One region of the Paraburkholderia sp. 2C genome, then DNA from elsewhere that is predicted to be linked to it. Evidence: predicted binding sites of a transcription regulator. Region 1 holds the regulator's gene; the other holds the start of a gene.
What was found. The regulator FliA, encoded in region 1, starts transcription of late flagellar genes. The targets are predictions, from matches to a motif close to CTAAAGTTTNNNNNNNNNNNGCCGNTA.

Region 1 (8,382 bases):
TCGTCACCTGGACGCCGCCGATCTGCTGGCCCGACGGCGAGCGCGAGCCGCCGAGCGGGTCGACCGCGAAGACCACCTGCTTCGCGCGATACGGCTTGCCGTCCGGACCGGTCGTGCTGTCCGCGTTCGCCAGATTCGACGCGGTGACGTTCAGGCGCTGCGACTCCGCAGTCAGCGCCGAACCCGCCACCTTGAAGATGTTCATCAATGACATGGCCTTGCGAGCCTCCTTCGTTGATCCCGTAGCGTTAATTGAGTGCTGCTGCCTGGCGGGTTATGCCGTTATGTTCTGTTAGCTGCCCGACGTGATCGCCGACAGCAATCCCTTGATCTGCGACGACACAAGCGTCATGCCCGATTCCAGATGCAGCGTGTTGTCGGCGAACTGCACGCGTTCCGAGTCGAGGTCCACCGTGTTGCCGTCGAGCGCGGCCTGCGCGGGAATCCGGTACTTCAGCTGGCCGTAGTCTTCGGCCGGGCCACCCGTCGGAATCAGCCTCGCCTTGCCGGCCATATGGCCGGCCGCGGTCGTCGCGAGCGTCATCCCGCTCGTCACGCCGGCCGGTTGCGTCATCTGGAGCCGCGATGCACCGGAACCCGCACCCGACTCCCCGCCGGCCTGGCGCAACGCGCCCGCGAGCGACGACGAGAAGTTGATGTCGCGCGCCTTGTAGTTCGGCGTATCGGCGTTCGCAATGTTCGACGACAGCACTTCCTGCCGGTACGCGCGCACGTCGAGCGCTTCCTTGTTGAACGCAAAATCCTGATCGAGCCTGTCAAGCATCGGGCATCTCTCCGTATGAACGGTCCGCGGCCATATTCGCCTGCCGCCCTTGCGCATGCTGGCCGCGGCGCATGTCCGGCGGCGGCGAAAGCAATACGCAAAGGCTTTTTCGCATGGAGTGCATCTTAGGGGCGCGATGCAAGGGCCAATTGAACGAATAGCCGGGGAAGCCCCCCTCTATTCAACGTTTGCCGTGAGAGGCCGCTCCCTAGAATGCGTCCTGTACCGTTCAGTCCCTGCGGGCCGTCGCGGCTCGCGCGTCCGTCCTTGTTCTGGAGAGTTGCCATGGCCCTGCCCGCTTTTGCTGCCCTGCCCGGCGTGTCTCGCGCCGCGCGGCTGCGCGGCGCGGCGCGGCCGGGGTGGCCGGGGTGGCCCGCGTTGCGCGCATCGCGTGTTTTGCCGGTTGCGGCGTTGCTCGGCATGGCCTTGCCGGGCGCGGGCTTGCCCGTCGTGATCGCCGCCGGCGCGATGCCCACGCTCGCTTATGCGCAGGACAATGGCGGCCCGATCGTGATTCCCGGTCCCGGTGAAAAGAATCCCGCCGATGCGCAAGCGCTTGCCGCGCGCATGGGCATGACATCTCATCCGGCACAGCCGAGCGCGGCCGCGCTCGCCGCGCTGCGTCCGGCACGCGCGGCGCAGCGCGCCTTCGACGCCGATGCCAGTGCAAACAACGGCGAAATCGTCATTCCCGGCACCGGTGAGCCGGGCGCGCAAACGACGGCGGGCGGTTATGCCGCGAACGCGACGCGCGGGACGGTCACGACCGGCCGCGTCCTGACTGCCCGCGCGCTGCCCGGCGTGCCGGTGACGCTGCAACCCGTGACGGTGCAGCCGCCTGCCCAAGGGGTGGCGCCGGTTGTTGTCAGCAACGCGCAGGCGCGCTACAGCGTGCCCGCTTCCGACATTCGCGCGGCCGATGCGGCCGATGCATCGGCGCCGGTCCAGATCGATCCGCTTTCCGCGCGCGGCGAGCCGCCGCAACTCGGCGGCCCCGGTGGCACGGCGGCGATCAGAACCCAGGCGGCCAGCGCGCAGCCGATGACGGCAGAGCAAGCAAGCGCGGCGCAGATCAAAGCCGTGCAGCAGTGGGCCGCGGCGAAGGCCGCGCAGCCGCAGCCCGCGTCGGCGGGACAACCCGGCTTGAACGCACAAGCCCCGCGGCAAGCGGCGGCAACAGGCGCGGCGCAACCGTCTGCGCAATTGGCCGCTCAGGCGTCCGCGTCCACCGCTCAAGCCGCCGCGCCGGCCCCTCAACGCCTCGCACCAGCCGCACCAGCCGCGCAACTCCAGCCCGTGCGTTACACACCGCGCGCGGCCGTGGCCGGCGGCACCGTTCCGGCCGTCGCCACGGTCAACGCCGGCGGCGCCAACACGCTTGCCGCGAGCGCGGCCAATGCCGCCCCGGTGCCCGCCGGCCAGCAGGACGGCGAGACGATCCGCGCAACCGCGCTCACGTTTCTCGAGCAGCAAACGGCCGGTCTGCCCGGCAAGATCACGATTACCGTCGCTCCCGCCTTTCCGCGCGGCCTTGCGGCCTGCACGGCGCTCGAGCCGTTCATGCCGGTCGGCGCACGGTTGTGGGGACGCACGTCGGTCGGCGTGCGCTGCGCGGGCGCGCGGCCATGGACGCTCTATCTGCAGGCGCGCATCTCGCTGCAGGCGACCTACTACACCGCCTCGCGCCAGATCGCTCCGGGCGAAACGCTGACCGCCGCCGATCTCGTCGCCCACGAAGGCGACCTCGCGACCTTGCCGCAAACGGTGATCACCGATCCGTCGCAAGCGGTCGGCGCGGTCGCGCTCGTGCGTATCGGCGCCGGGCTGCCGCTGCGCCAGGACACGATTCGCGGCACCACATCGGTGACGGTCGGACAGACGGTGCGCGTCGTCGCGTCCGGCGAAGGGTTCTCGATTTCGGCTGAGGGCAACGCGATGAACAACGCGACGCCGGGCCAGCAGGTGCGGGTCAAGACCATGAACGGCCAGATCGTGACCGGCGTGGTGAAAGACGGTTCGACCGTCGAGATCCAGATGTGAAGGTGCTTACCGCGTCTCGCGAACGGGTTTCAGACACGGAAAAGGTGACGGAAGACGAAAAAACAGTGGGCTGCGGTTGCGCTAAAGTTTCGGCCGGCGACTGCCGATATCACAGTCAAATCGTTCAGGAAGCCCATCGTGAAAGTCGATTCCAGCACCAACCCGAATCTGACGCCGCTCAACAACGGCGTGCAGCGCGGCCAGCAGGGCGAAACCGCCGCTGCCGGCCCGAACACGGCACGTACGCCGGTCTCGAGCGGCGGGGCGGCGGCGGCGGACGTCAGCCTGTCGGCGCTCGCGGGCCATTTGCAGAGCCTCGCCGCGTCGGGTTCGGCCGATATCGATACGCAGCAGGTCGAGTCGATCAAGCAGGCGATCCGCGACGGCTCGCTGAAGATCGATGCGTCGAAGATTGCCGATGGCGTGCTCGAAACCGCACGCAGCCTGCTGCAAGGCACCCAGCCGTCCGGCAGCTGAGCGTCCGAACGTACTTTTTCAGGGCGCGCTCACTGGCGGACGCATGTAGAAACCTGCGCCCGCCTGCGTCATGCAGGCGGATTAACGTTTGAGTGAGAGATGAAAGACGCCCTGCTTGACACCATCATCGACGAATACGCGACCGTCGAAGCTTTTGCCTCCTTGCTCGCCGTCGAACAGAAAGCGCTGACCACCGCGTACCCTGGCGAAATCCTGAAGCCGATCGTCGAACAGAAGACCTCGATGGCCGACAAGCTCGCCATGCTCGAGCGCGCACGCGAAGGGCATCTGCGCGAGCGCGGCCTGCCGGCCGGCAAGCGCGGGATGGATCTCGCCGCCGCCACCGATACGCGCCTGGACGAGCAGTGGCGCCTGCTGCAGAAATCGGCGGAACGCGCGCGCAAGCTCAACTTCAACAACGGCCTGATGATCCGCACGCGCATGGACTACAACCGCCGGATTCTGGCGGTGCTGCGCGGGACACCCGAAGTGGCCTCGTCGTTCTACGGCCCGGACGGCAAGGTGCCGATGTATTCGGGGCTGTAGGCGAAGCGCGCTTCACGGGGCGGCGCTCAAGTGCAACCGGGGTGCCCTTCAGGTATCACTCAGGTCCGCGAGAAAATCGCGCGCCCGCTCCGACAGATCCAGTTCGAACTTCACCGCAAGCGCAGCCGCCGTCGCCACGCGCGGCCGCGCCTTCTTCTCGATTTTTTCCGCCGCCGCTTCCAGCAAGTCCGGGTAGCGCTCCATCAGCGCATCGATGAGCACCGCTGCCTGACGGCGGTCCTTGCCGGCCTTCGCGGCAAACGCGGGCCCGCGCAGCGTGCTGACAACGAGTTTGTGAAGCGCAAACCTGGCGGGGTCCGGCACCGTGACCGGAACCGCATGTTCCTTGCCGAGCACAAAACCGCTCGTCGCCTCGGTCAGCAAATATCGGAAGTACGGCAGCCCCGTTGCGTGCGCGCGCAAGTGCGGTAGCGGTTTCGTTTCGTACGCTTCGGTGCCCGGCACGAGTAGATCGACCTTCAACGGTTGCCCGCGCGCCTTGAACGGGGTCGCGGGGCGGCGCGCATCGAGTTCCGGCACTTCGAGAAAAGGCAGGCTGCTGTCGCGCAGAATATCGAGGAAGCTGCGGTTTTGCGGAATCGCGACCGAAATCGCGCCGGTACTGCCGATATCGATGTCTTCGGTCCGGTAGTTCGCCGACATGCGCACACCGAGCCCGTTCAGCAGCGCACCGAACGCGTGCGAGCCGACCAGTACCCCGCCGTGACTGAAGATGCCCGCGTTGTAGAGCGTCGCGATGGTGAGGGCGGCGGAATTGTCGGCGGCGGCAAAGCCGGACTTGCGCAATACCTGAACGTCGGCGGCCAACCCACGCATCTGGAGGCTTTCCTGCATTTTCGCGTCGAGCGTGGCATTGGTTAGCGGCTCGCCCGCGCGGCCGAGCGATGTTTCGACGCGCTTACCCGATGCAAGATAAACACGCCAGTAAACGTAGTTTTTCCCGTCGACGACCTTGATCGAGGCGGAGCCAGGCGAGTGAAGCAGGATTTGCGTCTGCGCGGCGGCACGCTCCGCAACGGAGGCGTACAGCGTTTGCAGCGCATGGTTGTAAAAAGTCGGCATGACGGCGAGATTTATACCCTACGATTGCATTGTAGGGTATAAGGCCAGCCGGCGCTATTTATACCCTATGATTTGATTATGGGGTATAAATTCCCGGCAAACCCTTGCCGGACGCCACTACCCTTTTCAGCTCTCCTCGGCCGCCCACGCCATTTCACGCAAGCGTGCACGCAGCCGCGCGACCGCCTGGCTATGCAGCTGGCACACGCGCGATTCGCTGACCTCGATCACGGCGCCAATCTCGCGCAGGTTCATGCCGCGCTCGTAATACAGCGACATCAGCAGCTTCTCGCGCTCCGGCAGCCGCTCGATCGCTTCGATCAGCGCGCCGCGCAGGCTCTCGTCGAGCAGCGCGGACAGCGGGTCCGAGTGATCGACGCAATAGCGGTCGAGGAACGGTTCGTCGTCGGCGGAGCGGTCGAAGTCTTCGTAGTAGATCAACTGGCTGCCGTGCAGGTCCTGCAGCATCGCCTGATACTCTTCGAGCGGCATCTTCAGGTGCTGCGCGATTTCGGCTTCGCTCGCGGCGCGGCCGAGCTGCTGCTCGACCTGATGCACGGCCATCTCGAGCTCGCGCGACGTGCGCCGCACGCTGCGCGGCAGCCAGTCGTTGCTGCGCAGCTCGTCGAGCATCGCGCCGCGAATGCGCTGGCTCGCGTAGGTTTCGAACTGCGCACCCTGATCTTCCTTGTAGCGGCTTGCGGCGTCGAGCAGGCCGATCATGCCGGCCTGGATCAGATCGTCGAGGTCCACGCTCGCCGGCATCTTCGCCACCAGCTGCAGACCGAGCCGCCGGACCAGCGGCGTGTATTTCGTCAGAACGTCGGCCTGAGAAATCTTTCCTTGAGCGTTGTACATCGAGCTCCCCTTGTCCGCTGCCTGTCAGGCGTGTTGTGCGGACGGTTGTTCGGCGTGTGACGCCGTCGTGACTGCCGCGCTCGCCGACCACGGCGCGCGCGATGACATCGCTGGCCGCATCGGCCAGTACTGCAGTTCCGCGGCGAGGTGCCGGAAGTCGCGCGCGGCGGGTGTCGAAGGGAAGGCTTCGACGATGCAGCGCGACAGTTCCCCGGAGCGCGTCATCAGCGGGTCCGCCGCGACGCAGCCGGCGCCCTCGAGCGCCACGGTCAGATAACGCCCCGCGACAGCCGCGAGGTTGTCGAGCGCGAGCTGCGCATCGGTGACGCTGTGCACCTGATTGACCAGCACGCGGAATTGGGCGATCGCATACGCGTAGTGCAGGCGCTTCATGCACGCGTACGTATCGGTGATCGCCTGCGCGGCGACGCGCGTGACCATCATCAGGTCGTGCGCCTGCAGCGCGAGGTCCGACAGCATGCCGTCGCGCTCGAACTGCACGTCGATCAGCACGACGTCGGCCGTGCTGTCGAACACGGCGGCCAGTTGCGACGGCTTGCACATATCGCGATGGCTGCGCGGCGCGGCCAGCACCGCGAAGCCCGCGCTGTGGCGATCGGTTGCCGCATCGAGCGCCATCTCGCCGCGCGTAAACGCGACGAAGCGTTCGGCCGCGGCGCCGTTGGGCGTCGCGGCGATCGCGTGCGGTTCGCCCGCATGCTCGTCGACGACGAGCACGTCCTTGCCCTGCGCCGCAAGCGCCGCCGCGAGATTCACGACGGTCGTCGAACAGCCGACGCCGGCCGTGCCGCCGGTGACGGCGATCGCGCGCGAACCGTGGCGCGCCAGCAGGCGCCGCAGTCCTTCTGCCTGATCGGACACGAACTTAGCCAAACCGGACCTCATGCTGCTCGGCAGTCGAGCGTGCGGACAGCGCGGAGAGCAGACCCGGGACGTCGTCTTCCTGAGGGACGAACGGCGAGTGATCGCGCGGGATGCAGAACGCGCTGCGAACGAGGAATTTCTTCGTTGCGACGTAGAGGTTTTCCGGCACTTTCTGGCCGGTCGAAACGTAGTGCACGGGCAACCGGTAGCGCAGCACCGCGTCGAGCGTGCTGCCGAGATTGGTCGCTTCGTCGAGCTTCGTCAGGATGCAGCCCGCGAGCGGCTGCTTGTCCGGCGCGCTTTGATAGGCCTGCACGACTTCGTTGAGCGTGTCGCCGTGGCAGGTCGCGTTCAGCAGCAGCAGGCGCTGCACGGGTTGGCCCGCGCGGGACAGCATCGCGATCTGGTCCGACACGAGGCGGTCGCGCTGGCTCATGCCGATCGTGTCGATCAGCACGATGTGCTTGTTGCGCAGCTCGGACAGCGCGAGCTGCAGATCGGCGCCGTCCTTCACCGCGTGCACCGACACGCCGAGAATCTTGCCGAAGATGCGCAGCTGCTCGTGGCCGCCGATCCGGTAGCTATCGGTGGTCAGCAGCGCGACCTTGCTCGCGCCGTAGCGCATCACGCAGCGCGCGGCGAGCTTCGCGGTCGTGGTCGTCTTGCCGACGCCCGTCGGGCCCATCAGCGCGAATACACCGCCGCGCTCCATCAGCTCGTCTTCGCTTTCCATCACCGGCAGGTTCGACTCGAGCACCGAGTGCACCCACTCCATGCCGGCGTCGAAGCTCTCGACGGCCGGCAGGTTGTCGACCACCATCCGCACCAGCTGCGCCGAAAAACCGGCCGCGAACAGATGCCGCGTGAGCGCCGACTGAATCGGGCTGCGCCGCTGGCTATCGGCCCACAGCAAACCGGCGAAGTGCTCTTCCATCATCCCGCGCAGCGAGGCGAGCTCGTTCATCACCGTTTCGTTGACGATCTGCGACATGCGCGCATTGATCGCGTCGGTGACCGCGGCGGTCACATGCCCCGGCAGACCCGACGAGGCCGTCGTCGCACGCTGCGTGGCGCGGCGCGCGGCGAGCTGCGCGGCTTCGCGCGCCCAGTCCGGCGCCTCGTTCGTAAGCGTCGGAATGGCGGCGAGCTGCGCGTCGTGCACGTCGTCGCGGCGGGCGGCCGGCCCCGCCACCGGTGCGCCCGTCGGCATGCCGAGGCCCTTTGCAGCAGCGGCGGCGGGCGTGAGCACCGGCTGCTTCGCGCCGTAATCGCCTGACTCGCTGTCGCGCTTCGCGGCGATTTCCTGCGCATGATCGATCAGCCACGGATTCGTTTCGGCCATCGTCGGCCGGGGCGCGGGCGCGGGGTGCCTTTCCACCGGCTTCATGATCGATGCGGCGGCCACAGCGGGCTTCGCGACCGCAGCCGGTTCGCTCTTTTCGATGCGCGGCCGCGCCGGTTCGGTCTCGGGGGCGATCAGTGCGGCCACCGTCTTCGCTTCGGACGCGCTCGCGCCGGGTTCGCCGTCGGCGCCGGCTTCGGGGCTCGCGCCGAATACCGACGAAAACACATCGGGCAGGCCGTTCGCATACGGATTGGCAAACCCGGGGGCCGCGCCGGCACGCGCCGCGCCTTCGCCCGCCGCGCCGGCCAGCGCCGCCGCGGCGCTCTTGCCCGCGGCCGGTGCGATGGAGGCGAGTTCGCTATCG
Region 2 (8,382 bases), on a different contig from region 1:
GATGACGGTCGCCGTGATGCCGGGATTGCCAGATGCAGAGTTGATTGCAGCCGCAACATCCGCGAGGCTGTCGTTCGATGAATCGACGTTGATCTGAAACGACTTCGCGCCATCTCCGGTACCAAGCGAAATGTCCAGTGTGCCCGAGCCCAGCGCATTCGCATCGGATTGAGAAAAGCTGCCGGACGTTATGGTCTGAGCCTGAGCAATCTGCTTTGTGTCGATTTGATACGTGCCTGCCGATGCGCCGGCTCCCGTCTTTGCGGTTATGCCGTCGCCGCTCAACGTCGCGCTGAACGACGCAAGCGCACTGCCGTTCAGAAACGGACCGAGCGCCGTCTCCAGCCCGAGCATGTTCCCCTCTAACAACCCAAGCCCACGGATCTCCGTACCGTCGTTCGTCGACTGTGCAGACAACGCGGCCGCGGGGCCGGCTATCCTTGCTTTGACCAGCGTCGTCACAAGCGAATTGACGTCGAGCGGAGTGCCGGTCGAGGTGGAAATCAGCGACTGGGCGGCCTGTTGAACAGCTTGTGCTGCTGCCTGAGCCGCAGCGGCCGCCTGGGCGGCAACGGGTGAAGTCGACATTCGAATACTCCATCTGGCCTGCGCGGCCGGTTAGTACGGCTATCCGGACATGGCGCGAATCCGGGACGATGTCCGAGAGTTCGTGCTCGCGGATGAGCCTCGCTGCGTACTCGCGCGACTCATCCGTGTGCCTGTTACACGAGACTTAGTGCTGCAGAAGTGAGAGCACCTGCTGCGGTATCGAATTTGCTTGCGCCAGTACCGAAATACCCGCTTGCTGCAGCACTTGCGCCTTGCTCAGGTTTGCCGTCTCCTGCGCGAAGTCGGCGTCCGTGATCTGCGAGTGCGCGCTTGCCAGATCGGTCGACTCGTTCTCCTGAGATTGCGAGATCCCGGTCAAGCGGTTCTGCGCAGCACCGAGCGATGCCTGGATATTCGCGATCGAAGCGAGCGCGTTATCGATAGACAGCAGTGCATTGTTCGCACCTTGCGTCGTGCTGATGTCGATCTTCGCGACCGAGGTCGGGACGTTCAGTGTGTCGATGTTCGCGAGCGCACTGCCCGACGGCTGGGCGCCCGCCGCAGTCGAACCAATCGTGCTGGTCGGCACATTGGCGAACGAGAGCGCGCCGCCCGAGCTGGCGTTGAAAAGGCCCGCCTGTGCGCCCGAACCTAATTGATTGCCGTGCTGATCGATAAACTTCAGACCGCCCTTGCCGTCCGACTCGACCGTGACCGACGTGATGGTGTTCGTGTCGCCCACGGGTGCGTCCTTGCCCGTCGTGGAATCGATGTTGATGCCCGAAATAACGCCGAAAACCGTGCCGTCTGCCGCGCCGGAACCCGCACTAGCGGCAGATGAGATCGCGGCGAGTTCGTTTGCCGGCGTCAACGCACTGCTGGATCCCACCGACAGCGACGAAACGCCGTTGGTTGTCGTCGTGGTGAACAATGCGGCCGATGCGGCCGTCGAAATGGCATTGCCGTTCTGGTCCGTAAACGTGAAACCGCCGCTGCCGTCCGAGATAACGTTGATCGACGTAATCGCGCCGGCACCGCTTGCTTCCGTGCCGTCCGCGTTCAGATTCAGTCCGGTGATCGTGCCGAGCGTATTGCCTGCCTGCACAAAACCGCCGCCAAGCGATGCCGCGGAAACACCCTGGCTCAGGTCGAGCGCAACCGTCTGGCCGACGTTTGCGCCCACCTGCACATTGATGACGCCGGCTTGACCGTTGAGCAGGCCAAGGCCGTTGAACTGCGTTTGCGAAGCGATGCGGTTTACTTCAGAGATCTGCGCGGCCACTTCCTGTTGCAACGCTTGCTGGTTGGACGCGGTCAAGGTTCCGCCTGCCGCTTCGCCGGCAAGCGAGCGAATGCGCTCCAGACTCGCTGTGATCTGCGTGAGCCCGGTACCGGCCGTTTGCACGAGCGACACACCATCGTTTGCATTCGATACACCCTGATCTAAACCATTGATCTGCGTCTGCAGCGAAGTGGCGATCGCGAGACCCGCCGCATCGTCGGCCGCTTCGTTGATGCGCTGACCTGACGAGAGGCGTGTGATCGCCTGCGACAGGGCGCTGCCCGAGGCATTGAGGTTTTCCTGAGCGACGAGCGAGGGAATATTGCTGTTAATGCTAAGCATAAGGTTGCTCCCCTAAAGGATCGAGTCATTAAGACTTGCGACATTGAGATCAGCGAAGACAAGTGTTAATTGCCGGCCGCCTTAGCCCGCGTTGACGGCAATGATGGGGGAGGCTTGAGGATTAAAAGCGCGTAGGGCCCACTCACGCAAAAGAAAGTGGTCATACGCGCAAGCGGCGACGAAGACGATGGAAGAAGATAGCGTCGCGGTGATGAGTTCGCAGGACAAGGAACGAATGAAACCGCGCAACGTTTTGCTTTATGCGTTTCCAAACGGCATGCCAGACAATACCGCAAGCGCTCGAACAGACGATAAGCACGTCGCGCTCACGCTGTCGAAGCGCGTGATCGATGATCGTTCGTGGTCGCTCGTTTCGGTTAGCGCTCGCGATGTCGTGACATTTCTTTCATTGCTAAGCAAATGGCACCGCGAAGACACTTGCAAAAAGGCCGCGACGTTGATGGCAAATCGACTGCTGATCGACGATGCCTTACGTGAATCGCTCAGTAGCTATGAATTGGCGGGATGCCTTGCTTCGTTAGCAAGGTGGGACGAAGATGGATTTTTTAAGCAGGCTGGACTTTCTTTAACAACTCATCTTGCAAGCGGAAGTGCTTCATTAACCCATTTGAATGGACAAGCCGTAGCAAACTGCTTTAGCGCACTAGCAAAATGGCACCAGGAGCCGATATGCAAAGAGGCAGGCAGGCTGCTGGCCAGACGTATTTCCGCGGACGAAGCCCTCGTTCGCCAGTTAAACGGCGTGCGGCTCGCGATTTGCATCAACGCGCTGAGCCGCTGGAACGAAGATGACGCATGTCATGTCGCGGGCCTTCGACTAGCCAGGCGAATATCCGAAGACGGAAACCTGCGACACAATCTGAACGCGAGGCATCTGGCGGTCTGCATAGACGCATTGGCGCAGTGGCCTTCCGATGACATGTGCCGGCGTGCGACCGCGCAGTTGGCAAGGCGGTTCGCCACCGACTCATCGGTATGCGAACGTCTTACCGCGAAGCATTTCATCAATTGCCTGAAAGCGCTCGGCGCGTTAAGCGAACAAGCCGCGTGCAAAGCGGCTGGCGTACGGCTTGTGAAACGCCTCGCTAACGACAGCACTTTTCTGCAACAGCTTGCCGGCGCACGTTATGCGCATGAGTGCCTGGACGCGCTGGCAAGTTGGCCTCGCGACGAAGCATGCTTTCACACGGCCGCAGAAACCGTGCAACGTCATTGCAACGCCGTTTCTCAGGAAGCGTTGATCGATTGCCATTGAAAGCCAACTGACAGCCCGTTCGCATCGAGATAAGTCCCGATAGTCTTCGCTGCTTTTCTACCCCAGTCTCCAACTCATTACTTGCTTAACAACGGAGACTGGACGTGCAAATAACGAAGCTTGCGAGAATCGCACTGGCCTGTGCGGCCGTTGCCGCCGGCATTGCGCCGGCTCTATCGGCCGAGCCGCAGGGCGACTACGGGCCTCCGCTTGAAACCGTCAAGACCTTCGATACGTTCAAGCTCGTCGGCATCGGTGTCTCTCATGAGGGCCGCATTTTCGCGAGCGCCCCCGCCGCGCAGTCCGGCGACAGGCTCGTCGAGGTCAATGCGCAAACCGGTGCGGTAAGCCCCTATCCCGACGAAGCCTGGAACACGTCCGGCACGGACACGGAACATGAATGGGCGGTTCCGCAGGCGATGTGGGTCGACAAGGCCGATCGTCTATGGGTGCTCGATTCCGGGCGCGCGGTGCTGACCGCCGCGGGTCAAGGCGCAACGCCGAAGCTTGTCGAGTTCGATTTGGGCAGCAACAAGGTGATGCGCAGCTACGGCTTTGACGGCACCGTTGCGCCAACCGATTCGCTCAACGATGTGCGCATCGATCTCGTGCATGGCTACGCGTATCTGACCAACATCGGCAATCGCGGCAGCCTTGTGGTGTTGAACCTCAAAACCGGCAAGTCACGTCAGGTTCTCGCGGGCGATCGCTCGACATTTGCCGATCCCAAGCAGCACCTGATGATCAACGGGCAGCCGGCGCAAACGAACGACGGCAAAGTCGTCGCGATCCACGCCGACGGCATCGCGCTTTCGCCGGACGCTAAATGGCTTTACTACCGGCCGCTAACCGATCACAACTACTGGCGGGTGCCGACCAGCGCGTTGATCGATGCGAAGCTCGGCGCGAGCCAGCTGTCGCGCAAGGTGCAATACCTCGGCTCGGCTGAACTGACCGGTGGTTTGATCATGGACCAGCATGGGACGCTTTATGGCGGCGATCTCGAACACAGCACCATCGTCGCGCTCGACATCGATCCCGCCACGCACAAAGTTAAATCGCGGCTCTTCGTGCGCGCGCCGGGCAAGCTTTCATGGGCGGATGGCTTTGCGATTAGCCAGGGTTATATGTACATCGCGGATTCGCACCTGTGGGAGGTGACGTTCAAGAATCATTTACCGCGTTCAGGGCCGTTTGCCATCTTTAAAGTCAAGCTCGGTGGATGATGTGTGCGCGATGCCGCTACCGCGACATCAATCGATGAGCCGAGCGCGCGTCCGCCGGATGGAATACGGCGAGACGCGCGTCGCCACTTCAAAGCTTGCGGCGATGCTCAGAAGCGATGCTTCATCCCGACCGCAATGACCACCTGTTCGTTGCCCGCCGATGGGTCAAGCGTGTAGACGCTCGCGTCGAATGCCGCATTGCCGTTTCCGCCGCCGACGCGCTGATAAACACCCTCAAGATAGATATCGGTGCGCTGCGAAAGCAGATAGTCGGCTTGCGCCATGACCTGATTCCAATGCGGTGAGGCGGAAGTGAAGCCCTTGGAGGCTCCGCTAAATTGACCTGTGGTGTACGTGTACGACGCGCCGAGGCTAAGGTCCGGGCGCAGGAAATATCGGCCGTTGATTTCAAAGTTGTCGAATTTCATCGACGTCCCCGCAAGCGCACCGACGCTCGTGCTGCCGTCCTGCAACAGCCCCGTGATGTTATCCGTCACGGAGTGCGTCCACACCAGGCCAACCGACGACTTGCCGAACTTGTATTGCGCACCGGCACCGTAGATCTGCTGACGGCCGCCGGTCGTCAACGCATCGCCGTCGCTTGTGCTCGCCGCGCCCGTTGCGTTGGCGAGCGTCGGGTCGGCCGTGCGGTTGATCTGCAGGTACGCGGCACCGAAACTGAACGGCCCATAGGCGTAGCTTGCGCCGAAGCTGTATGCGCCGTTGTTGGCGAAGTTGTCTGCTTCGTTCGAGAACGCATACATCGCACCGGCCTTAAAGCCGCCATACGTCGCGCTGCTGAATTTGACGGAATTATTCAGGCGCAGATCGTTGTTCAGGTTGTCGTTGTCGTAGACGTGCGTGGCCAGGTTGCCGCCGAAGCCTGAGCCGGTCGCGCTCATTGGTGCAACGAAGTCGACGAGGAAGTCGTATTGCCGGCCGAGCGTCAGCGTACCGTACTGATTCGAGTGAAGACCGACCCATGCCTGTCGGCCAAACAGATCTCCGCCGTTCTTGAACGTGCCATTGTTTACGTTAAAGCCGTTCTCGAGCCAGAAAATCGCACTAAGCCCTCCACCGAGATCCTCGGTGCCCCGCAAACCCCATCGCGATGTAAAGACGTTTCCGCTTTGCAACGAAAACGAGCTGCCGCCCGGCGAGGTCGCACTGGAAGGCGTGACGCGTGCGTTGTTCTGATACACCACGCCCGTATCGATGAGGCCAAAAAGCGTCACGCTGCTTTGCGCATGTGCAGCGCCGGCCAGGAGCATGGCGGACCCTGCGGCAAGACATCTGATCTTCAGCAACATTACATCTCGTTTCACTGGTGTTCCCCGGTTGAGTGATCGGCAATCGCCTTCAGGCGACGTGCGGTATCGTCCGGCATCGTTGCGATCGCACGAGATGGAATGCTTTATTTCAGTTGCAGAGGCAGTTCGTCACGCTGTCTAAACAAATGTTCATCCAGGCGGGTCTGACTGATGTCTGCGCGGCGAGATAGCACGCTTACGCGGCGAAAAGACCGTTTTGAGAGAGCAACGGCGTGTTGAATGTCGCGCGCTTGCGACAGCGGGAAACGAATGTCGCGTGCACTCGCGCGGCGTCCTGCTGTTTCCTTGCGCCTGCCACGCGAGGGGTCGCAGCACACCGCGCGAGTGCCTGGCGATTAAAACCGGTAAGTCACCGAAACTGTCGCAAGCGGATACCAACGAAGATCGTCGGCCTTGTTTTGCAGATCGTTTTCCGCCTCTGCGACGTTCGCGGCGCCCGCCTGCTGCGCGAGATTTTCCGGCACATTGAACGTGACATGCGGCTTACCGTATGCGACGCCGAAATCCGCCGCGAACGAAAAGCCGGGCTTGCCAACCGGGTTGTGGCCGAAACCGAAGCCGACATACGGCCGCACAGTCGGCCACTGCAGCTTCGCGGACACCGTTTCGCCGTCAGTCGGCGTGACGGGCACGCCATTGATGGTGATCGTTCCATTGCTGTTGGTCTTCGCGTCGCCGGAAACCTGGTCGCCGCCGAAGATCACGCCCGCGGTGAAATGCACCGGAAACCATGCCGCGGCCGGAAAGAAGTCCGCGAATACCGAGCCGTGAATCAGCCGAAGGTTGGCGTCATAGTCCGTCGAGCCGGAGGTAAAAGTGTGCGACAGGCTGAACCCGCCGAGTTCGGCGCGCGCGCCGACATACGGGCCGAAGCCGTGACCCGCGCCGAGCACGAGACCGCCGGTGCCGAAGCCGCCGTAAACTTCGTTCGATTGTGCGTAAGCAGCCTGACCCGCAAGACCCACTGCGCAGAACACGCACAGTGCCCTTAACGGTTTGCGAACCGTCATCTTCATAAATGCTTCCTCGTTATACAAGCCTGGTTAGAAACTTCGTCAATCCACTTTCTCGCCTAACCCAACGATTCGGCCTTATGGGCGACATCCCGTTTCCTGTCCCGTCGCGATAACGACGGCGCTTGACTCGCAGGCTTACGGTCTTATGACACGTTTCGTCAGAGATGCAGGTCCACACACTCGGTGCGCGTTGAGGCAATACGGTTAACGGAGTGTTCGCCCCTTACTTGAGCGAGGTCGTTCGATTCGTTTGATCGGCTGCGCGAAAGCGCGCCTCGCATACCAGTCGGCAAAGCGGTTCTCGCACACGCAACACGCGCTTCTCGTGCACGCACATATTTGCGGACACAACTAACATTTGCATAAGCTTGCAACGAGAAAGGAATGCAGATGAATTCGCAATCTGAAGACGTATTCGCCGATAAGTGGCCTGTCCGCTCGCGAGAGTTCGATCCGAAGATCTGCTTTCTCGCGTTAGGCACATTCGCCATTGGCACCGACGCATATGTGATATCAGGCATCCTTGCCGCTGTTGCACAAGATCTTCATGTCGGCGTCAATGCCGCAGGCCAGCTTGTCAGTTGGTTCTCCTTTACCTATGCGATTGCGGCTCCGGTGCTGGCGGCATTCGTCGGTCACCTGAAGAGGCAGAATGTGATCGTCGGCGCACTGCTGATGTTTGCGGCGGCCAATGCGGTGTGCGCAATCTCAACGAGCTTTGAGATTCTGATTGCCGCGCGCGTGGTCGCCGCGATAGCGAGCGGCCTCTACACGCCGACAGCCTTTACACTTGCGGCCGCACTCGCGGCGCCGGAAAAGAAAAGCAAAGCGCTTGCGGTCGTTGCCCTCGGTTTGACGTCGGCCACCGCGTTGGGCGTACCGATCGGCGTCGTAACGGGACAGCGCGCCGGATGGCACGGCACATTCTGGCTGGTCGTCGCCTTGTCGCTCGTGGCTGTCGTGGCGATCCGCCTTGCGCGGCTTCCGTCCGGTGACGCAACGCTTGCCTCTTCTCCAGGGCTTGCCGCGCGATTCAAACCGCTTACGCACGGTTCGACCTTGCTCGCGTTGTTACCCGCGGTAGCGATCGGCTCGGCGTACTTCCTCACGTACACCTACCTGGGTGCAATACTCGCCGCGCAGGGTTTCCCTGCGCGCCAGATCGTAGCGGTCTTCCTTGCGTCCGGCATTGGCGGTGTGCTGGGCAGTCTCGCGGGCGGTCAGCTTGGCGTACGCTTCAGGCCCATCGTCGTGCTCGTGGTGACGTTCACCGTGCTTGGCATCGATGCCGCCTTGCTGGCTTTTTCGATGCTGTCGCTCTGGAGCGCCGCGCTATCGTTGTCGATTCTGTCAGGCAGCG

Region 2: the regulator FliA is predicted to act here: its motif matches at 2,266-2,292, upstream of ACYPXD_RS19750 (flagellin N-terminal helical domain-containing protein).

Annotation. Positions count from the first base shown of each region.
Region 1 covers NZ_BAAILL010000037.1:3,526-11,907, reverse strand. Annotated here, with positions in the region: gene flgC (flagellar basal body rod protein FlgC) at 1-214, opposite strand, end outside; gene flgB (flagellar basal body rod protein FlgB) at 293-784, opposite strand; gene flgA (flagellar basal body P-ring formation chaperone FlgA) at 1,070-2,824, shown strand; gene flgM (flagellar biosynthesis anti-sigma factor FlgM) at 2,963-3,301, shown strand; gene ACYPXD_RS16695 (flagella synthesis protein FlgN) at 3,401-3,847, shown strand; gene ACYPXD_RS16690 (GSU2403 family nucleotidyltransferase fold protein) at 3,896-4,930, opposite strand; gene ACYPXD_RS16685 (RNA polymerase sigma factor FliA) at 5,057-5,788, opposite strand; gene ACYPXD_RS16680 (MinD/ParA family ATP-binding protein) at 5,813-6,682, opposite strand; gene flhF (flagellar biosynthesis protein FlhF) at 6,675-8,382, opposite strand, start outside.
Region 2 covers NZ_BAAILL010000041.1:258,548-266,929, forward strand. Annotated here, with positions in the region: gene fliD (flagellar filament capping protein FliD) at 1-588, opposite strand, end outside; gene ACYPXD_RS19750 (flagellin N-terminal helical domain-containing protein) at 734-2,173, opposite strand; gene ACYPXD_RS19755 (hypothetical protein) at 2,361-3,449, shown strand; gene ACYPXD_RS19760 (L-dopachrome tautomerase-related protein) at 3,554-4,675, shown strand; gene ACYPXD_RS19765 (porin) at 4,783-5,985, opposite strand; gene ACYPXD_RS19770 (hypothetical protein) at 6,342-7,022, opposite strand; gene ACYPXD_RS19775 (MFS transporter) at 7,413-8,382, shown strand, end outside.